4 regions of the Clostridium algidicarnis genome follow, and region 4 is predicted to be linked to each of the others. Evidence: riboswitches for the same ligand, from Rfam matches in the RefSeq annotation. Region 4 holds a riboswitch; each other region holds the start of a gene.
What was found. Region 4 has a riboswitch for cobalamin ahead of hemA (glutamyl-tRNA reductase). Riboswitches for the same ligand answer to the same signal wherever they lie in the genome.
Positions count from the first base shown of each region.

Region 1: linked by a shared signal. The riboswitch ahead of BV55_RS0114485 (anaerobic ribonucleoside triphosphate reductase) and the one ahead of hemA (glutamyl-tRNA reductase) in region 4 are both predicted to bind cobalamin.
Region 2: linked by a shared signal. The riboswitch ahead of BV55_RS0108330 (Ig-like domain-containing protein) and the one ahead of hemA (glutamyl-tRNA reductase) in region 4 are both predicted to bind cobalamin.
Region 3: linked by a shared signal. The riboswitch ahead of BV55_RS0104605 (YitT family protein) and the one ahead of hemA (glutamyl-tRNA reductase) in region 4 are both predicted to bind cobalamin.

Region 1 covers NZ_JNLN01000001.1:3,015,736-3,021,434, forward strand. Annotated here, with positions in the region: gene BV55_RS0114475 (MATE family efflux transporter) at 1-768, opposite strand, end outside; gene nrdG (anaerobic ribonucleoside-triphosphate reductase activating protein) at 1,245-1,754, opposite strand; gene BV55_RS0114485 (anaerobic ribonucleoside triphosphate reductase) at 1,790-4,099, opposite strand; cobalamin riboswitch at 4,285-4,462, opposite strand; gene BV55_RS15460 (DUF1294 domain-containing protein) at 4,661-4,963, shown strand; gene BV55_RS14975 (HAMP domain-containing sensor histidine kinase) at 5,141-5,699, opposite strand, start outside.
Region 2 covers NZ_JNLN01000001.1:1,707,240-1,712,938, forward strand. Annotated here, with positions in the region: gene hypD (trans-4-hydroxy-L-proline dehydratase) at 1-784, shown strand, start outside; gene proC (pyrroline-5-carboxylate reductase) at 818-1,630, shown strand; cobalamin riboswitch at 1,865-2,051, shown strand; gene BV55_RS0108330 (Ig-like domain-containing protein) at 2,374-5,699, shown strand, end outside.
Region 3 covers NZ_JNLN01000001.1:923,139-928,837, reverse strand. Annotated here, with positions in the region: gene BV55_RS0104615 (DEAD/DEAH box helicase) at 1-799, opposite strand, end outside; gene BV55_RS0104610 (undecaprenyl diphosphate synthase family protein) at 1,232-1,873, shown strand; cobalamin riboswitch at 1,958-2,139, shown strand; gene BV55_RS0104605 (YitT family protein) at 2,447-3,337, shown strand; gene BV55_RS0104600 (YitT family protein) at 3,359-4,207, shown strand; gene BV55_RS0104595 (MarR family winged helix-turn-helix transcriptional regulator) at 4,687-5,154, shown strand; gene BV55_RS0104590 (ABC transporter ATP-binding protein) at 5,175-5,699, shown strand, end outside.
Region 4 covers NZ_JNLN01000001.1:2,414,441-2,420,139, forward strand. Annotated here, with positions in the region: gene purD (phosphoribosylamine--glycine ligase) at 1-390, shown strand, start outside; gene mscL (large-conductance mechanosensitive channel protein MscL) at 469-885, opposite strand; cobalamin riboswitch at 1,091-1,261, shown strand; gene hemA (glutamyl-tRNA reductase) at 1,401-2,597, shown strand; gene BV55_RS0111490 (NAD(P)-dependent oxidoreductase) at 2,555-3,307, shown strand; gene hemC (hydroxymethylbilane synthase) at 3,276-4,148, shown strand; gene cobA (uroporphyrinogen-III C-methyltransferase) at 4,164-5,639, shown strand; gene hemB (porphobilinogen synthase) at 5,658-5,699, shown strand, end outside.

The sequences.
Region 1 (5,699 bases), 600 kb from region 4:
TTCATTTAATACTACTGGGATTATAATATTATATACATTTAAAGTTAACTTTTTAGAAGCACCTCTAAAGTCCCTTAATCTTCCTGAAAGTATACTTTTTGATACATAAATATGTATTAAAAGAACTAAACATTCCATTATCCTTGCTATTACTGTTGCTAACGCCGCACCCTTAACACCCATAACCGGGAATCCAAACTTTCCAAATATAAATACGTAATTTAAAAATCCATTTACTATCAGTCCTACAAGACTAGCTAGCATTGGAACCACTGTTTTTTCTATACTCCTAGAAGCTGTTGCAAAGTTAAATGTAATTGTTGTAAATATGTAACTTATACTAACTATTCTAAGATACTGACTTCCAAGTGCTATAACATCTTTATCTTTATTAAATATAGATATTATACCCTGTGGCCATATTAAAGCTATTATCGTAAATATAAAAGTTACTATAATTCCACTAAATAATCCTATACCTAAAACTTTTCTTATATTCTCTTTATCTTTTTTACCCCATAATTGAGCTATAAATACTGAACACCCAGAACTTATACCCATAGCAATTAAACTAAACAAAAAGTAATATTGATTTGCTATACCTACTGACGCTAGCTCAATTTCGCCAACTTTACCAATCATCACTGTATCTAGCATATTTATAGATGATGCAATAAGATACTGAAGTACTATAGGCATTGCTAATATAAAAGTACTCTTATAAAACCTCCTGTCAGAAAATAATTCTTTAAATCTTTTATTATTCATTAAAACTCTCCTTATAATGTAAATTTAAACAAAAAAATAAAAACCCCTTTGAGTTTTTTCAAAGTGGATTTCAACACCTGCATTTAAGAACTCTATTACTATAGACTTCATCAAACAACTTTAAATATTATATTCTATGTATCTAAAAATGTTAAGTATAATCTAGCCTTTGATATATTATGTTATATCAAAAATACCTTTAAGATATTCCGTAAAGTATTATATCAATAATAATATAAATTGTCTACATATATTTCATTAAAATAAATTATATGTAGACAATCTAAAATACATAATATTATATTTTTTAATAAAAGATTTATCTGATGGCTACCATCCGTAACACCCCTATCCTCTTCAAGGTGGAGGATGACGGCTGCTACGCCCCTGGATAAGTTCTTCTAAGACTCAGATGGAGAGATGTATTCCTTACAAGCAAACTCCACGTGAGTCTAAGAATCACTTGATAATTTTAGTTAAATATCTGCTATTTGTATAATATCTTTTTGAAAAGTTTTTTTAACATCTATTATACGCTGATTTTCCGATCCCCTATATTTTAATAGCATATTCTTTTTAGATAATTCAAATCTTCCATCTATAAGTATATCTATTTTCTCTAGAAACTCTAACCACTTATTTTTTTCATCACTATAACTTACTATATATTCATAAGTATATCCTGTATATGAAATTATATTATAGCCTTCTTTTTTAGCCCTTTTTGAAAGTTCAGTGAAAGCATTTGCCTGTTCAAAAGGCTCTCCTCCGCTTAATGTTACTCCATCTAAAAGCGGATTGTTTCTCATTTCATTTAATATTTCTTCTATATCTATAAAACTTCCTCCATTAAATGAATGAGTATGTGGATTGTGACAGCCCTCACAATTATGTGGGCAACCTTGAGCAAACACTACAAGTCTTATTCCTGGTCCATCTACAATAGATTCTTTTATTATGCCTGCAACCCTTAATTTAGTATCCATATAGAATCCCCCTATAAAATAAGTTGTTAATTTCTTTATAAATGCTTAACTCTATCTCTTTCTTCTGCTTTTTTTGCATCATTAAATCTATCTAAAGTACCTACAAGATATCCTGTTATTCTACGAATACGTTGGAATTTTACATCTTCTTCTTTTCTACCACATCCCGGGCACTGTTCCCCTATTATACCTGAATATCCGCAGACTGGATCTCTATCTAAAGGGTGATTTATAGAACCATATCCTACACCACACTCTTTCATAGTTCTAATTACCTTTTCAAAGGCTTGAAGATTCTGACTTGGATCACCATCTAACTCTACATAAGTTATATGTCCTCCATTTGTAAGTTCATGATAAGGTGCTTCTATTTTTATCTTATTAAATGCTCCTATTTCATAATAAACTGGAACATGAAAACTATTAGTATAGTACTCCCTATCCGTAACTCCTTCAATTGATCCATATATTTCTCTATCAAGTTTTACAAAACGGCCAGCAGTACCTTCAGCAGGAGTTCCTATAATAGAAAAATTAAGCTTATATTTTTCTGTTGCAAGGTCCATAGCATTTCTCATGTATGAAATAATTTCAAGTCCTAACTTTTGGGCATCCTTTGACTCTCCGTGATGACTTCCTGTTAATGCTTTAAGGCATTCACCAAGTCCTATAAATCCTGCAGATAAAGTTCCATGCTTAAGTACTTCTCCTACTTCATCTTCCCAGGATAACTTATCTGAATCTATCCAGACTCCCTGTCCCATAAGAAAAGGAAAATTCTTAACCTTTTTCTTTGATTGAATCTCAAATCTTTCTTTTAATTGATCTATAACAATATCCATTTCTTTATCAAGCTCTTCAAAAAACTTTTCTATATTTTTATTGCTTTTCAAAGCTATTCTTGGAAGATTTATGGTTGTAAAGCTAAGATTGCCCCTTCCATAAACTACTTCTTTTGACTTATCATTAATATTACTCATAACTCTTGTTCTACATCCCATATATGCTATTTCTGTATTAGGATTTCCTTCTTTGTAATATTTAAGATTAAAAGGAGCATCTATAAATGAATAATTGGGAAATAGCCTTTTTGCACTAACTCTAAAAGAAAGTTTAAATAAATCATAATTAGGATCACCTTCATTATAATTTACCCCTTCCTTAACTTTAAATATTTGAATAGGGAATATTGGCGTCTCACCATTTCCAAGTCCTCTTTCAGTAGCTAAAAGAAGATTTTTAACTACCATTCTTCCTTCCGCCGAAGTATCAGTTCCATAGTTTACAGAACTGAATGGAACCTGGGCCCCTGCACGGCTATGCATGGTATTTAAATTATGTATAAAAGCCTCCATTGCTTGATATGTGCATCTATCTGTTTCACTATTTGCCTTTCTTTTAGCAAATTCTTGAACCTTTTCTACTATACTATTATCATCTATATATTTACATAAATATTCTTTTTCAATTTTTATATATTTTTCATCATTTTCTAGAGAAGGCATAAGATCATAATCTTCTTTAATCTCTTGGAATATATTCTCAGTAAAATCTAATATATCTTCTTTTTCTGTTAATAGTTCTAAAGCATTTACAATATTTTTTCTATATAATTTCACATAGGTCTTCCTTACACCAATAGCTAACCCATAATCAAAATTTGGAATACTTTGGCCTCCATGCTGGTCATTTTGATTAGATTGAATAGCAATACAGGCTAAAGCAGAATAACTTTGAATATCCTTAGGTTCTCTTAAGTATCCATGTCCTGTGCTAAATCCATCTTTAAATAACTTAATAATATCTATCTGACAACAAGTAGTAGTAAGTGTTAAAAAATCTAAGTCATGTATGTGAATATCTCCATCCTTATGAGCTCTTGAATGCTTAGGATTTAAAACAAACATCTCATTAAATTCCTTAGCACCTTCTGAACCATATTTAAGCATAGTCCCCATGGCAGTATTTCCATCTATGTTAGCATTTTCACGTTTTATGTCATTGTCTTCTGCTTGTTTAAATGTTAAATCCTCATATACCTTCATAAGCCTTGTATTCATTTCTCTAACCCTTGTTCTTTCAGCTCTGTACAATATATAAGCTTTGGCAGTTTTTGCATATTCATTTTCTATAAGAACTTTTTCAACTATATCTTGTATCTCCTCAACAGTTGGAATATTTATTTCGTCTTCTTCTAGTAAATTCGCTACTTTTTTAGCTAAATCAAACGCTATATCATAATCATATTCATTTATAGATTTAGTGGCCTTAATCATGGCATTCGTAATCTTCTCCATATTAAAAGCTACTTCTCTACCATCTCTTTTTTTAATCTTTGTAATCATAAACATTACTTCCTTCCATAAAAAGCTTTGCTTTCTTTTTTAAACAATAACTTTTCCATCATAAAACATTTTCTAGTTTAAATCAATAGAATTAAATTAAAAAATCCTTCTGCAAATGTAGGCAGAAGGATAATAGCTAAAATTTAGATTTTAACTACCTCACCCCTCTATACTTCGTAGAGTAAACAGTGATTACAATATAGGCAGGTCTTCTGACTTTGGCTCATCAACATCTGCCCCTTCCCGATAAATCAGTGGTAATGGCAAACCTCTCTCCAGTACAGCGGCGAGACCGTTTAGGATTTTAACCTAATTCCCTTTTAAGCTACAATGTTTGTAGCCACCTATATAATTCAATATCTAGTTAATAAAATCTTATCACACACTATATATTGTGTCAATGAAGATATTTTTTATTGATTTAATTATTAAATTAGCTTTATCACAGTATTTTTAACATTTAAATTAAGGTTCTACAGGCCATTATAAAGGTTTCCACTTTACTTTTTATATTCTTTCAACTAATGATATAATTAATTAGATATACTAAAAATTTATGATATGGGGCTGATTATTATTTACAAACTTATTTTGTTTTACTTTATACTTTTAAATATCTTAGGATTTTTATCTATGTACATAGATAAATCAAGATCCAAAAAATCTCAGTGGCGAATAAGCGAAAGCACCTTAATTATTATAGCTGTTTTGGGAGGCAGTATTGGTTCTTATTTAGGCATGAAAAAGTTTAGACACAAAACCAAACACTCTAAGTTTAAATATGGCATACCTTTTATTATCTTTATTCAAATAATAATTATATTTTTAATTTTCAATAAAGATCTTTTGTCACTACTAAAATAATAGTTCTAATAAAATTACTTATTTGTAAAAATAAGTAATGCAAAAAGAGGAGAACTATCTCCTCTTTTTAGTAATATAATCATACTTAAGTACTAGTGAATTATTATCTTTAGATTAAGTTCATTTATCTGGAAGTGTTAATAATGATAACTCTCTATAATGATTAGCTTAACTATATTAAATCTTGGGAAATTCTATAATCACTTTAAATAAGTCTCCATCTACGCTAACTCTAAAATCTCCCCCTTGAAGCTTTGTTAAATTATTTGAAATAGCAAGGCCTAGTCCAGATCCTTCAGTATTTCTAGATTGATCTCCTCTTTTAAATCTTTCTAGTATCTCATCTTCATTAAAATCTATTTCAAAAGCTGATATATTTTTTATAGTTATAACTACTTTATTATCTATATCTTCTATATTAATATAAACTCTTGTATTTTCTAATGAATATTTTAAAGCATTACTAATTTGATTTTCTAATATCCTCCAGGTCTTTTTACCATCTACCATTATATATAATTTCTCTTTAGGAAGATTAATCTTAAAATCTAAAGAGCTTTCCTTGATTTTTTCCTCAAATTCTGCTAAAGCTTGTTTTAAAAGTGATGTTATATCTACCTTTTCTATATTAAGCTCCACCTCTCCGCTAGCAGCTTTTGATGCTTCAAAAAGATCTTCTATAAGAATTTTCAGCCTTTCAGACTTTCTTTCTAAAACCTTTATATAATCCATTCTT
Region 2 (5,699 bases), 710 kb from region 4:
TTGCATTTCCAATGGAAAAGACTATAATGCAGGTGGTGCTAGATACAATGTTAGTTATATACAAGGTGTCGGCATAGGTACAATCACAGATGCTCTAACAGCTATAAAGTATCAAGTATTTGATAAAAAGAATATAACTATGGATGAATTGGCTGAAACATTAAAGGATAATTTTGAGGGCCATGAAGATGTGTTAAAACTTTTAAAAGACAGAACTCCTAAGTACGGAAATGATGATGACTATGCAGATGACGTAATGAAGGAGATATTTGAAGCATTCTTTAAAGAAGTAGATGGTAGGAAAAATGGTAAGGGTGGAGTGTTTAAAATAAATATGCTCCCAACTACATGCCATGTTTATTTTGGATCGGTTATAGGAGCAACTTCAAATGGAAGAAAGGCTTATGTTCCACTTTCAGAAGGGATTTCACCAGAAAAAGGGGCAGACTTAAAAGGGCCTACAGCAGTTATTAAATCAGCAGCTAAGATGGATCATCTAAAAACAGGTGGAACTTTGTTAAATCAAAAGTTTACACCATCCGTTGTAGAGGGAGAAAAGGGTCTTAATAATATGGCAGATTTAGTAAGGTCATACTTTAAATTAGATGGACACCATATTCAATTTAATGTAGTGAACAAAGAAGTACTAATAGAGGCACAAAAAAGCCCTGATGAATACAAAAATCTTATAGTACGAGTTGCAGGATACAGTGACTATTTCAATAATCTTGATAAGGTATTACAAAATGAAATAATTGACAGAACTGAACAAACCTTTGCATAGTGTAGCTCTGTTAAAATATAAGGGGATGTAATTATGAAAAAGACAATAGGATTTATAGGATGTGGAAACATGGGACTTGCTATGGTGGGAGGAATTATTAAAAGTAATATAGTTTCTTCAGATAGCATAATAGTTGGAGATTTAAATGAGAAAAGTTTAAACGCAGCTAAAGAAAAGTATAATATTAATACAACTACTGATAATAATGAGGTTGCTAAAATTTCAGATATATTAATATTATCCGTAAAACCAAATTTATACAAGGTGATAATTAATCAAATAAAAGATGTAGTAAAAGAAGATGTAATAATTGTAACTATTGCAGCGGGAAAAGATATTAAGGGCACAGAAGAAACATTTGGGAGAAAGTTAAAGGTAATTAGAGTAATGCCTAATACTCCAGCACTTGTTGGAGAAGGTATGTCTGCAATATGTCCTAATGACATGGTAACTAAAGAAGAATTAGAGTATATGGTTACTATATTTGAAAGCTTTGGGAAAGCAGAAATAGTTGGTGAAAAATTAATGGATGTGGTAACCGCTGTAAGTGGATCAGCGCCAGCTTATGTGTATATGTTTATAGAGGCTATGGCGGATGCTGCAGTATTAGATGGCATGCCAAGGAACCAAGCTTATAAGTTCGCAGCTCAAGCAGTATACGGGTCTGCAAAAATGGTATTAGAAACAGGGATGCATCCAGGAGCTTTAAAAGATATGGTTTGTTCTCCAGGTGGCACAACCATAGAGGCTGTAGCAACTCTTGAAGAAAAGGGACTAAGAACAGCAGTTATTTCAGCTATGAGAAACTGTACTAAAAAGTCTATTGAGATGTCTAATTTAAAATAAGGTATGCATTTATGGAAATAATTAAGATGCTGTTAGAAGTTTAGAATCTTGTTTATATAACTTAAAAAAAACTCCTTTGGGAGTTTTTTTAAAGTCGTTAATATATTGTTAATATATAAAGAGTAAATAGAAGTTAGACCTTATAGCAAGGAGCTAGATTGCTTATATAAAAGTTAACAAGTTTTGAATAAACTATTAAATATATTAAAATAGATATAGAAAATTAAATAAGACTAAATCAACTACGAATTTATAAGATTATATAAGTTAAAAGGGAACCAGGTTAAAATCCTGGACGGTACGGCCACTGTATTTGGGGAGCTACTTCAATGTTATTATAAAGTCACTGGAATTTATTTTTCTGGGAAGGCGGAAGGATGCTATGAACCATAAGTCAGGACATCTAACTAGTTGAAAGTGTAGTAGGGGCCTTCCGATTAAAGGTTTAACACAAGATATTAAGATTTCTATATAAGTTTACTATTATACTATAAGTATATTTATATAGGGTTTGTATATATTAGTTAAACCTTAGCCTTTAAAGCTAAGGTTTTTTATTATTATAGAATAATTTTAATGCACCTATTCACAGTGAAAAGCTAAGTGATAGGTGCATTTTGCTTTTAACTAGGACCTTTTATATAAATAACATAAATTTAGGTAAATGAGTTTATCTAATAAGGAGGTATTAAAAACTGAAATTAAAAAATCGTTTTAATCTTAAACAAAGAAAGGGTGTTAGTATGAAAAGAAATAAATTCCAATCTTTAAGTATCGTTTTAATTTTTTCTATACTTTTAAATATCATATCATATGTTCCGGTTAAAGCTTTGGCAGAAGACAAGGAAGATTTAATAGAAGAAGCTATAGAAACAACAAAAGGTAATATAAAGTCACTTTCAAAGTATGAAGATAATGATACATTAGCCTTAAATTTATTAGGGGAAAATATAGATTCAAATAAAATAAATATTTATGAATATAAGAGTCTTAAAACTTATCCAAAGAATATTATAAATTTAGTTGCAGCAGGTAAGAATCCTGAAGATTATGAAGGCAAAAATTATGTAAAAGAAGTCTTAGATGGACAAACAGAAAGTGGACTTTTTGTAGTAAATAATGAGCAGGAAGATTCATATCCTGAAAATATGGCAAATGCCATTATTGCAATGGACATGACTAAGGCTGAATATAATAAAGTATCAGCAGTTAAGTTATTAATGAGCTTTGCAAAAGAATCTGAAGAAGGTAAGAGTTTTGATGACAATGTTGTAAAAACATCTCTTGCAATAATTGCTTTATCTTCACATAAAGATGTAGAAGGTGTTAATGCGTTAATTGAAGAGTTAAAGGAATATTTAAAAAGTGAACAGCTTTATGATGGTAGTTTTTCAATTAATTCTTTAGCAGATGATGATTCAGATTCAGAAGGAAATGCAGTAGCTACAGCTATGGTAATACATGCCCTTGTAGCACTTGGGGAAAATCCACTAGAGGATGAATGGGTTAAAGATGGTACAAATCTTTTAACAGCTCTATTATCTTTTAAAGAAGAAGACAAGTTTATATTCAATAGTACTTATAGAAAAGTTTCAGAAAATGAAGCCACATCTCTTTCAATACTAGCTTTAAAGAGTATGGAAACGGGCAAGTCAGCATATAAGACAGTAAAGCAAGAACAAAAAGAAGCGAATTCTATAGAGATAGTAGCAGCTAATACTTCTATTAAAGAAGGTAAAACTCTATCTTTAGAAACAAAGATTTTAGATAAAGATAAAGATATAGTACAAGGTAATGAAATTATATGGACTATAGATGATGAAAATATTGCATCCATAGACGAAAAAGGTATATTAAAAGCTAAAATTCACGGAACAACTAATGTTCATGCTTTGATAAAAGGGAATGAAGATATAAGTAGTGATATAAGTATAAGTGTGTATTCTCCTGTAGCAAAATCTATAGAAATATTAAATACTGAAGAATCTATAGAAATTGGAGATAGCATACCTTTAAAATCTATGGTAAAAGACCAGGATGGCGAAGATATTAAAAATGCAAATTTGATTTGGAGTGTGGATAATAAAAAGCTAGCTTCAATTGATAACGATGGATTTTTAAAAGCACGCAAAGAAGGTATTATAACAGTATTTGCACAACTAGATAATGATCAGAATATAAAGATAGCAAAAAGCTTTAATATTAAAAAGCCTAGTTCATTAGAAGACATAAGTGTGGAAGATAAGGCAAAAATAAAAAATGAAATCGAAAATTTAAAGAAGTTTTATGAAATGGAAACTGTAGAATCTATGGTTCCAATTGCCTTAAGTAAGGTTAATGTAGATCAAAAGATATTAGACAAGGTTTATATAAAAATAGGAGAATCTTCGTTGATATATGCTCAAAATATATTGGCATTGGTTGGTTCAGGGAAAGATCCTAAAGCTTATAAAGGGAAAGATTATATAAAATCGCTAGTTAAATCCCAAAGAAAAGAAGTTGGAAAGTTTCAAGGCCAATTCATAATGAATGAAGAATTAGATATTGATGCGCCTGCTATACTAGCATATTCTATAATAGCTTTAGAAACTGCAAAAGCTGATTATGATAAAGAACTTGCTATTAATGCATTAATAGATTTAATACTTAATAATAAAAATACAAGTAATACCTATAGCAATATAGAGTCTAATGGTATGGCCCTTATAGCATTAGCTTCTCACCCTGAAATTAAAGGGGTTGATAATGCTATAAGTACAATTATTACTACAATGAAAGCTTCGCAAAAACCTGACGGAACCTTTGAATCAGGTAATAAATCAAGGGCTTTAGCTATAGTAATTCAGGGCTTAGTTGCGAATAATATAAATCCTCTTTCTAAGGAATGGATTAAAGATAAAAGTATGCTAGATGCACTTTTGAAATTTAAGGCAGCACCAAGAGGTAATAATAAATATGGTGGCTTTGCAAAGTTTGAAGGTGGAGCATATGAAATGGTAGCTACGTCACATGTAATTGGGGCATTAGTTGACCTATATTATGGACAATCAATATTTGAAATAAAAAATGATTCTATGAGTGAAATAAAAGAACCAGCAGTTATATCAGTTGAAGGCGTAAAAGAAGGAAAGATATATACAGAAACTATAAATATAGATATATCAACAGATGAAGGAACCTGGAAGTCTACATTAAATGGAAAAGATTTCTTAGGTGGCGATATAAGTAAGGCAGGGAAATATACGCTGAAAGTTGTAGCAGAACTAGAAGGTGTTAAATCAGAAAAAGAAGTTAGCTTTATAGTAGACATGCCTCCTTATGAAAAGATAAGGGTAAGAGTTGAAGGTAACAAAGAGACTTTATTTAATAATATTGTAGAGTCAAGCATTTCCCAAAGTAATGTTCTTGAAGTCTTAATGAAGGCTGTAGGCAAAGAAAATGTTAATGGAACCGGAAATGGAGAAGGGTACATAGTAACTGGAATACTCGGAGAAAATCAAAGTGAGAATCTTGGGTGGAGTTATTATGTAAAAAGAGGCTTAGATATTAGACAACCTATGATAGGAGCAAGTGGTTTTACTAATATAAAAGATGCACAAGGAAAATTTAATTATGATGAGATAGTATTTTATATGACTCATTATGAATTTGACAAAGAGTTTAAACTATATACAGATATACCAGTAGTATCATTGAAGTCTTTAGATGAGAATCACGAGGTAACTGTGTTAAAGCAAAAAGATAAGACAGCTTTGAAAAACATTGATGTTAATATCGAAGGTATTGGAAACTTTAAAACTGATGATAATGGGAAGGTTAATTTTAAAGCACCAAATGCTATATATAATATAAGGATTGGTAAAAGAGATAAGCATATAGACGTTGTACCAAACACTTATGTAGTATCCCTTCCGGTAGAGGAACAAATTTTAGAGACAACCTATGATGAAAATAAAGTGGGTGAAGGTATTAAAGATCCAGTTGTAAAAGATATTACAATAGGTATGGATAAGGATGGAAACATTTCTTCGGATATATTTGAAAAGTCCCTAGGAAAGAGTAAAATTTT
Region 3 (5,699 bases), 1.5 Mb from region 4:
TAACTAGGTCTTCAGTTATCTTATTTGCTCCGTGCTTTGTTCTTGAAAATACTAGAGCAGAAACAATAGATTTGTCTTCCAATAAGTGAATTAGTAATGATCTTTTATTCTTTTTTGAAACAAAGTATACTGATTGATCAACAGTATCAATAGTAGAAGAAACAGGTGCTACTGCAACTTTAACTGGATCTTTTAAGATGGAATCCACTAATTTTTTAATCTCGTTTGGCATAGTTGCTGAAAACAACATGTTTTGCCTAGTTACAGGTAATCTTGTTATGATTTTTTTTACATCATGTATCATACCCATATCAAGCATGCAATCTGCCTCATCAAGGACAAAGAACTCTACACGATGTAGATCAATAAACTTTTGATTAACCAGGTCAATTAATCTTCCAGGTGTTGCAACCAAAATATCCACTCCAGATTTTAATGCATTAGTTTGTGGATTTTGAGATACGCCACCAAAGATAACTAAGGTTTTAAGGTCTATATATTTCCCGTAAGATTCAAAGCTTTCACCAATTTGAATAGCAAGTTCTCTAGTAGGAGCAAGTATAAGTGCCTTAATATGGTTGGATTTTGACTTAGGGTTTTCTTTATTAATCATAAGCTGAAGTATAGGTATAGCAAAGGCAGCTGTTTTACCAGTACCAGTTTGTGCACAACCTAGAAAGTCTCTTCCATTAAGTATAGGGGGAATAGACTGCTCTTGTATAGGTGTTGGCTTTTCATATCCTTCAAGTTTTAAAGCCTTTTTTATTGGGGTTATAATATTTAAGTTTTCAAATAACATTTTTTCTCCTTAAAGGTGGATATTCTAAGTTTTAAATGAGCTAAATCTATTAAATGACATTGTGTAATTTTATTTTAAACTAAACAATCATTATTATGATAATACAACATTTAAGAAACCACCATTTTTAATTACGTATTTTAGTATATATTATTGTTGATAAATATCAATAAAATTCACAGTTTTAAAAATCATAATATTTAATTATAGTAAAAGATATTTATATTTGTATTTTTATAAGGGTGATAATATTTTACGACTTTAATATAATAACACAAACTAATGGATTTCCCTAAAATATATTAAATAATACACAACTTATGTGGTTAAATTTTCTATGGATGTTAATAATATAAAAGGCAGAGTATTTATTATAAAAAGTAACTATTAATTTATACTTGTGTAATATATGGAACATTTGAGGTGAAAGCAATGAGAATACCAAATCACATAGGAATAATTCCAGATGGCAATAGAAGATGGGCTATAGATAAAGGCTTATCTAAAGAAAGCGGATATAAATCAGGTATTGATCCTGGATTATTACTTTTTAAGTTATGTGAAAAACTAGGAATTAAAGAGATAACCTATTATGGATTTACAGTAGATAATACTAAAAGACCAAGGGAACAAATAAAGGCATTTACAGAGGCTTGTATTAATTCTGTAAACATACTTTTAAAGGAGGATGCTGAACTTCTTGTAGTAGGAAATACTAAATCTCCAATGTTTCCAAAAGAATTGCTTCCTTATACTACAAGGAGGGTCTTTGGGAAGGGAGGAATGAAGGTTAATTTTCTTGTTAATTATAGTTGGAAGTGGGATCTTGAGCATCTAAAGAGGTCTAAAAGTGTAAGCAATAACATTACAAATCAAATTCAATCTTACGATGTTTCAAAAATGGATTTAATTATAAGGTGGGGAGGACGAAGAAGATTAAGTGGATTTCTTCCAGTGCAGTCTATTTATTCTGATTTTTATATAATAGAAGATTATTGGCCAAATTTTAAAGAAAAACATTTTTATGATGCAATAAATTGGTATGATGCTCAAGATATAACTCTTGGGGGATAATAGGATATTAAATATAAAGACTTCACTGATTGTAACCTGTTGAATAGAGCATAAATAACTGATATAATTAAAGCGTAGCATAATAAAATAATAATTGTTTTAGGTACCTTTTTAGGTTTAATAGGGAAAGTGGTGAAGATCCACTACAGCCCCCGCTACTGTATACGGCGACAAAACCAAATCCACTGGAGATTATCTCTTTCTCTGGGAAGGATGGTGAAGGATGACCCGTGAGTCAGGAGACCTGCCTTAGACAATGTATGGGACTTCGGAGGGAAGCAAAGCCATGAATAATAAGTATTAATAATACTGATTTTTTTGTTGTGTAATTATTGAGCTTATTGATTCATAAGATTAGATACTTTATGCCTCCGTTTTACGGAGGTTTTATTTATTTAATTTTTATGAGTCATTTAGTATCTATCATCATTAATGTAACTAATAACTTTTTCAATTTAAGCATTAGTGGTAAGAAAGTATAGAGATTAGTTTATATCTTTTAGGAGATGTTAGCATCATGGAAATTGTTGATACTATAGCTTAGTAAAAAAAATATGTGGGGAGAATATCTAAATGAGTAAAATCAAAAGTCACAGAGAAATCAGAAAAGAAAAAGAAAAGGAAAAGGAATGGTACGTTAAGGTAATTAATATTTTAATAGGAAGTTTCCTTTATTCTATTGCAATCAATGCATTTATAATACCTCATAGACTTTTAAGTGGAGGAGCTGCAGGGATATCTCTTATCTTACAATATGTATCAAATATACCTTCAGGGTATTGGGTTTTTATTATTAATATACCGGTATTTATTATAGGGTATAAGTTAGTAAATAGAGAGTTTGTAGTTTTAAGTTTTATTGGAATGGTATCAATGTCTATATTTTTAGTTTTAACAAAGGATATGGTAAGTGTACTTAAAATAGAGGATATTTTTATATCAACTTTAGCAGGAGCCGTTGTGAGTGGAATAGGAATGGGAATGATATTTAAACAAGGTGCCTCTCAAGGAGGGACTGACATAGTAGCTATAATCCTTCGAAAAAGAAATGGAATGAAAATGTCCACTTTATACTTTGCTCTAAATGGTGTAATTGCAATGATGGGAATCTTCGTTACAAATCTTACATTAACACTTTATACTTTATTATTGATGTATATAAAATCAGTGGTTATAGATAAGGTTTTAAATAGCTTTAATAAGAAAAAGATATTATTAATAGTTACGTCTAAGGAAGAAGAAGTATCAGATTGCATAATTAAAAAGATAGGAAGAGGCACTACCTTCCTTTACGGTGAGGGGGCATATACTGGTGTCAAAAGGAAGATAATATACTGTGTAGTTAGTGAAAATGAATTAAATATGGTTCAAAAATTAGTAGAAGAAATAGATGAGTCAGCTCTTATTTCAGTTTCGGAAGCGGCAGATGTTCACGGAAATGGATTTTTACGATCGGTTATATAATAAAATTATAGGGGGGGTATTATGAGAGAGAAGGGAAAGGAATTAATTTTTATAAGTATAGGTAATTTAATGGTGGCATCAGGTATGTACTTTTTTCTTATGCCTAATAATTTAGCTACTGGAGGAGTTAATGGACTTGGTTTAATAATTAATTATTATTTACCTAAGTTCCCTGTTGGTGCTTTGATGATGATGATGAATTTAATCTTATTTACCGTAGGCTTCTTAATCATAGGAAAGGCCTTTGGAGCAAAAACTATATATACAAGTTTAGAACTTTCAGGCATGATATGGATAATGGAAAAGCTATGGCCTTTAAGTGGGCCTTTAGTAAACGATATGATTATAGAATTAATATTTGGTATATTAATGACTGGTATAGGTATGGGCATCATATTTTATCAAAATGCATCTACTGGTGGCACTGATATAATTGCTAAAATAATAAATAAGATTTTTAACATTAATATGGGGGTAGCCTTATTAATATCAGATTTCACAATAACGCTTATGGCTGGAGCTACCTTTGGTTTAAGAATTGGTATGTATGCATTACTTGGAGTTATTATAAATAGCTTTGTAATTGACTCAGTAATTGAAGGCTTTAATATATGTAAAGAAGTTGTGGTTATAAGTTCAAATGGTGATAAAGTCAAAAAATATATTATGGATGAATTAGAAAGAGGAATTACAATATATTCTGCCAATGGAGGATATACAGAAGAAACAAAAGAGGTTATAACTACGGTTCTAGATAGAAGAGAGGTAATAAAATTAAATAAGTATATTAAAGGAATAGATAAGGATGCTTTTATAATAGTTAGAAGTGTTCATGAGGCTATAGGTGAGGGATTTAAGATAGGTATTTAACCAAATTACAAGAAAGAACTAAGAGAAAAGTTTAGGCTTTTCTCTTTTTATTTTGTAGTTTTTTAATTATTTATATAGCAAGGCTATTTTGATTAGGAGTGTTTTTATATTAGCGGAGTTCTTTGCTTTACAGAGTACATTTATTAATATTAAAGCTCAACCAGGGGATAAATTATGGTAGCTTAATATAGTATAAAAATATAAATTTATAGTTAGAGGACTAATCAAAGATTAGCGAGAAGTTTTTAAATTAAATGCTATACAAAAATACAAAGATAAATATTTGCAATAATTAAAAGGAAGTAAGTGTTAAAATTAAGTGTGAAGAATGTGCAATAGCATGGTTACGTATACATTAATAATAATTTACTAATGTTAATAACTTGTTAAAAGATTTATGATAAAAGGTTATTGACTAATATATATATAGGTGATAATATTTATTATAGTTAGTCGGCTAACTAGTTAGGAGGAGTTAAATGGATAGTTATGATCACGATTCTTTATACAACACATTTTACCAAGTCATAAGATTTCACTATCATCGTACACATATGTTACTTGATGAAATTGGAATTTATCCTGGTCAACCACCAATGTTATTAGCATTATCAAAGGAAAATGGCCAAAGTCAAAAAGAATTAGCTAAGAAACTTAATATTAAACCTGCGACTATTACTGTGATGCTTAAAAGAATGGAAAAAGCTAAACTTGTGGAACGTCGTCAAGATTCATTAGATCAAAGAATATCAAGGGTATATATAACTGAGCAAGGGGAAGAAGCCTGGAAAGATGTTCACGAAGTTATGAGAACCATAGACAAAGAATGTTTTAGTAATTTTACACAAGAAGAGCAGATGTTACTAAGACGGTTATTAATGCAAGTAAGGGATAATCTTATGGATTCCTGTGATATAAAGCTAAATGTTAATAATACAAAAATTTAAATTGTTGGAGATGATTACTTATGATTAAGTTATTTAAAAATTTAAAGCCATTCAAAGTACCTATAATTTTGGTACTTGTATTGGTATTTTTCCAGTCCCTTTCTGAGTTATATTTACCTACATTGATGTCAGATATAGTAAATAATGGGATAGTAAATGGAGATACAGACTATATATTAAAAATAGGAGGATTTATGTTATTAGTTGCACTAGGTGGAACTATATGTACTATTACTGCAAGCTTTTTATCATCAAAGGTAGCTACAGGATTTGGTAGAGATCTTAGAAAAGGACTTTTTACTAAGGTAGAAGGTTTCTCTATAGAAGAGTTCGATAAGCTTGGAACATCATCGCTTATTACTAGAACGACTAATGATATTACTCAAGTTCAACAGGTTCTTGTAATTATTATGCGTATGATGATAAGTGCACCTATGATGTGCATTGGTGGTATTATTATGGCGGTTTCAAAGGATAGGAAGCTTTCTATTATTATTGTAGTAGTTATACCAGTATTAATTGGAATTATAACTATTATAGCAAGA
Region 4 (5,699 bases):
AGACTTGGAGATCCAGAATCACAGGCAGTCCTTCCTTTAATGAAGAGTGATTTTTATGATGTTATTTGTAGTGCATACAGTGGCAAACTTAAAAGTTTTGAAATTAAGTGGGAAGATAAAAATAGTTGCGCATTGGTCATTGCATCTTTAGGATATCCAGGTAAATATAATACTGGGTTTAATATAACTTTAGATGAAAATATAGATGGAAATATATTCATATCAGGTGGGAGGTTAGAAGGAAAAGATTTAAAGACTTCAGGCGGAAGGGTTATTTCGTTAGTTACACTTGGAAATGATTTAGAAGATAGTATAAAACGTTGTTATAAGGAAGTAAACAAAATAAATTTTAAAGATATGTATTATAGAAAAGATATAGGATTAATATAAATAATTAATAAAAACCTATAGTATAGACTTTTAGGCCTATATTTATAGGTTTTTTAAATTTAATTTTATAAATTATTATTATAAAATTTCTTTAGTTGCATCTTTGCTTAAAAGATCTCTGATTTGTGTAAGTAAAACCTCTTCAGTTGTTGGAAGTTCTTCTTTGATTTCTTCTTGAACCTCTTCTTTTCGCTTGAATTTATTAACTAATCTAATTACTAAGAAAATAGAAAAAGCTATAATAAGGAAGTCGAAAATATTTTGAATAAATTGACCGTAATTAAGGGTTAGTATTTTCTCGGGATCAGCAGATTGGCGTAAAACAACTTTTAGGTCTGTAAAGTTAACACCACCTATAATAAGTCCTAGTAAAGGCATTATTATATCAGCTACTAATGAATTAACTATTTTACCAAAGGCAGCACCTATAATTACACCGATAGCAAGGTCAGTTACATTGCCTTTCATAGCAAATTCTTTGAACTCTTTTAACATGAAATCACCTCTTATTAAATTTTTGTTAATAGAATTATAACATTTAAACACATTCCTATCAATAATTATTATTTGTAAGTTAAATTAGTACCTTTATAAAAGGTCTTAGATTTAAATAATTATAAAAATTGTAAGCGTGTTAAATTTCGAAGACAAATATCTTCTTGAAAGTTTAGTTAAATAACTATATAATGATAGATGTAAAATTTAATAATAAGATTAGGGTACTTTTAATAAGTTTAATAGGGAAAGTGTAAAACACTACAGCCCCCGCTACTGTATACGAAGACGAATCCAAGCCACTGGCAATGAAGCTGGGAAGGTTGGAAGAGAATGAAACGTAAGTCAGGAGACCTGCCTTAATCTTTAGCTAGTCCTTCGGAGGGAAGGAGGTGGCGTTTGTAATTTATTGATTTTCATATAAAAGTTATAAACTCACAGTTCCTGTGGGTTTTTTTATGTTGATTTTTTTATAAAATTATATATTTTCAAATAGACATTCGGAGATGATTTTAATGATTCAAATGGTAGGCATAAAAAGCTGTTGCCCCATTGAAATAAGGGAAAAGCTTTCTATAATGGTATACAAGGAAAAAGATGCTTTAGAAAATATGATGAAAGTATCAAAAGAGGCTGTAATAATAAACACCTGTAACAGGACAGAAATATATTTAGATTCAAACAATGAAGATGATATTGAAATAGAAAGTATTTTTAATTTATTAGAGTTGGATGAAAAATATATAGAACATGTTTTTAAGATTACTGGATACAATGCTGTTAAGCATTTAATGGAGGTCTGTAGTGGCTTTCATTCTAAAATCCTTGGAGAAGATCAAATATTAGGTCAAGTAAAAAGGTCTTACAGGGTATCTCTAGAATGTAATACTATTAGGAGCTCTCTTCAAAGGTTATTTCAAATGGCTATAGCCTGTGGTAAAAAGTTTAGAAGTGAAGCTAAGTTATATAAAATACCGGTATCATCAGCATCTATAGTAGCAAAAGAAATAATCAAAGAAAATAAAAAGCATATAATGTTAATAGGATTTGGTGAAGTTGGAAAGCGTATTTATAAATACATAAATAACTTTGAGTTTTCTAAGTTATTTATTGTGGTAAGAGAACCAAATAAAATATCCTTAAATGATCCTAGAGTTAAGGTTATATCCTATAGCGAGAAAAATGAATTCATAAAAGATATAGATATAATAGTAAGTTGTACTTCAGCACCTCATATAGTTATATATAAGGATGAAGTTAAAGATAAACCAATTACTATATTTGATTTATCCATACCAAGAGATGTAGATCCAAAAATAGAAGGATTAGATTATATTAAACTTTATAACATTGATGATATAAGTAAAATGGATAAGTCTAATAAGGATAAAAGAAAAATCCAAATGGAAAAGTGCAGATATATAATAGAAGATCACATTAAAGAATTCATGAACTGGGAAAAGTTAAGAGAGTTAGCTCCACTTTTTAAAGAAATATCTAAGTCAAGTAACAATGTATATAAAGAAAGACTTAAAAGCTATAATAGAAAAAAATATACAAAAAATAATGAGGAATTAGTAGAGGTACTACTAAAAAGCACTTCAGAGTATTACGTGCATAGAGCTATGGAAATATTGAAAGAAGAAAAATTAAAGGGAAGTGATAGTCAGTGTCAGGAGATAATAGAAAAGATTTTTCTTCTAAAGAATTAAGTTCTAATTTAATTAACTCAAAAGATGAGTTAAAGTCTTCCCTTGAAACGTTAGATTTTTCTTTTATATCATTAATTTCAAATAAGATCCGTGTACTTATAGTTGGTGGAGGAGAAGCTGGATACATTAAAACTAAATCGTTTATAGCTAAAGGTTGTAATGTATGGGTATTAGCTACAAGTTTTGATGAAAGATTTGATGAATTCCATGGAAATGGCATAAATATTATAAAAGATACATATAAAGAAAGCTATATTTTAGATAAACATTTAATTGTTATAGCTATTGAGGAATGTGATATTACAAAAATAATACAAAAGCAATGTGAAAATTTAAGTAAGCTATATGTTACTTGTCATAATTTTAGAGATGGAAACTTTGTTGTGCCTATGCAACTAAGTTCAAAGGAAGTTACCTTTGCATTGAATGTAAAAAAAGGAAACCCTAGTATATCTAGATACATGGCAGGCTCAATAGTAAAATCTTTAAATGATCTTGATGGGTTTGTAGATTTTGCAAATTATATAAGGGAAATAGTTAAGGGAGAAACCTTTAAAAAAGAAATCTTAAAATTTATTTCAAATGAAGATTTCGAATTTTATTTTGATAAAGGTTATTCAAGGGAAGTATTGGTAATGTTTTATCCTAGGTTAATTAATTTATTAGGAGTGGAATTGATTGAATATGAAAATTGCTACAAGGAAAAGTAACTTAGCTCAAGTTCAAACAGAAATAATAATGGAACTTATTTATAAAAGGTCTAATATAAAAAGCGAAAAATTATTAATAGAAACTAAAGGAGATAAAAACCTTGATGTTAGTTTAGATAAAATAGGTGGTAAGGGTGTATTTGTAAAAGATATAGAAATTGCTTTACTAGAAGGACGGGCAGATGCCGCTGTTCACAGTATGAAAGATGTGCCCTTTGCTTTAGAACCTTGTTTTGAAATAGCTGCAATACCAGAGAGAGAAGACGTAAGGGATGCTTATATATCTTGCAATGGAGAAAGCTTTTTTTCGGGAAATAAGACTTTGAAAATAGGTACTAGCAGCATAAGAAGAGCTGCTCAACTTAGAATATTAAATCCTAATTTAGATATAGTACCAATAAGAGGGAATGTACAGACAAGACTTAAAAAGATGGAAGATGAAAAGTTAGATGGAATAATATTAGCAGCAGCGGGACTTAAAAGATTAGATATGGAAAACATAATAACTGATTATTTCGATCCCTTTGAATTTGTACCAGCTATAGGTCAGGGTGCCTTAGGCATTGAAATTTTAAAGGAATCACAAAGCGCTAATATATTTAGAAATCTTAACTTCGATGATGATAAAATTTGTGTGGATGCTGAAAGAGAATTCATGAAAACTCTTAATGGAAACTGCCATAGTTGTATAGGGGCCTATGCACATCTAGAAGGACAGATAATGTATATTGTAGGACTTTATGATGTAGGGGGAAGGATAGTAAAAAAAGATATTGTAGGAAATAAAGAAGACTATTTAAAACTTGGAAGATACTTAGGAGAAAAAATTATTAAAGCATAGAAAAGAGGGAATATGATGGAATACGGAAAAGTTTTTCTTATTGGAACAGGACCTGGAGACGAAGATTTACTTACTATAAAGGCTGTTAATGCTTTGAAAAGTTGTACGGCAGTATTATATGATAGACTTATTGGAGGTAATATTTTAAAGTATCTAAATGAAGATTGTAAAATATATTATTGTGGAAAAGAGCCTGGAAGCCACTATAAAACCCAAGAAGAAATAAATGAGATGCTTATAAAGCTTTCTAAAAAGGGGCATATTGTAGGTAGGGTTAAAGGTGGAGATCCCTATGTTTTTGGTAGAGGCGGTGAAGAAGCTTTAGCTTTAATAGAAGAAGATATAAGTTTTGAAGTAGTGCCTGGAATAACCTCTGCTATTGCAGTGCCTAGCTATGCTGGTATACCAGTAACTCATAGAGGTATAAGTCAAAGCTTTCATGTATTTACAGCTATGGCTAAAGATAAGTTAAATATAGATTGGAATACAGTGTCTAAGCTTAAAGGAACAATAATATTTTTAATGGGACTTAATAAACTTGAGATAATAATCGAAAACTTACAAAAAGAAGGTATGAATGAAGCTACCCCTTGCGCAGTTATTATGAGAGGTACAACTTCAAAGCAAAGGTCTGTTATAGGTGATTTTAGTAACATTTTAGAAAGAGTAACAGAAGCTAAATTGGTATCACCTTGCATTATAATGGTAGGTTCTGTAGTGGAACTTAGTAGTAAATTGAACTGGAAGGAAAAAAAACCTCTTTTCGGTAAGAATATATGTATTACTAGAACAAAACAGCAGTCTAAGTCTATAGGGGAAAGATTAAAAGCTTTAGGAGCTGATATAACTGAAATAAATTCTATAAAGATCGAAGAAGATATATCCAGGTTAGATAAGTATAAAGAGAAATTATCAGAGTATAACTATGTAGTCTTTACAAGTGTAAATGCAGTAGACTTATTTTTTAGGTATCTAAAGGAAAATGTTATAGATATAAGAAATATAAATGGAAAGTTTGCATGTATAGGTGATGGAACCTATAAGGCTTTACTTGGTAACCACGTTGTAGCTGACATAATAGCTGATCAATTTGTTGCAGAGGATTTAGTTCAAAAGTTATCAAAGGTAATTAAAACAGGAGATAAGGTACTTATACCCTGTTCTTTAAAATCCAGGGGTTATATTACAGATAGTCTAAAAGAGCTTGGAGCAAATGTAGATAGAGTAAATATATATGATGCAACACTTGGAGATAATAAAAACATAAATTCCTTTGAAGATGTAGATACAGTTATTTTTACAAGTCCTTCTACTTTTAATAATATGGTAACTTTAGTTGGGCTTCATGACATAAGTAAAAAACACATAGTAGCTATTGGTCCTATTACAGAAAAGTCAATATTAGATAAGGGATTAAAATGTGTAAGCTGTGATGAATACTCTGAAGATGGAATAATAAATAAGCTTTTAGAGTTATATAGTAATAAATAGTAGAATGGAGATTTTTAAATGATTAAAAGAAATAGAAGACTAAGAGAAAGAAAAGAAATA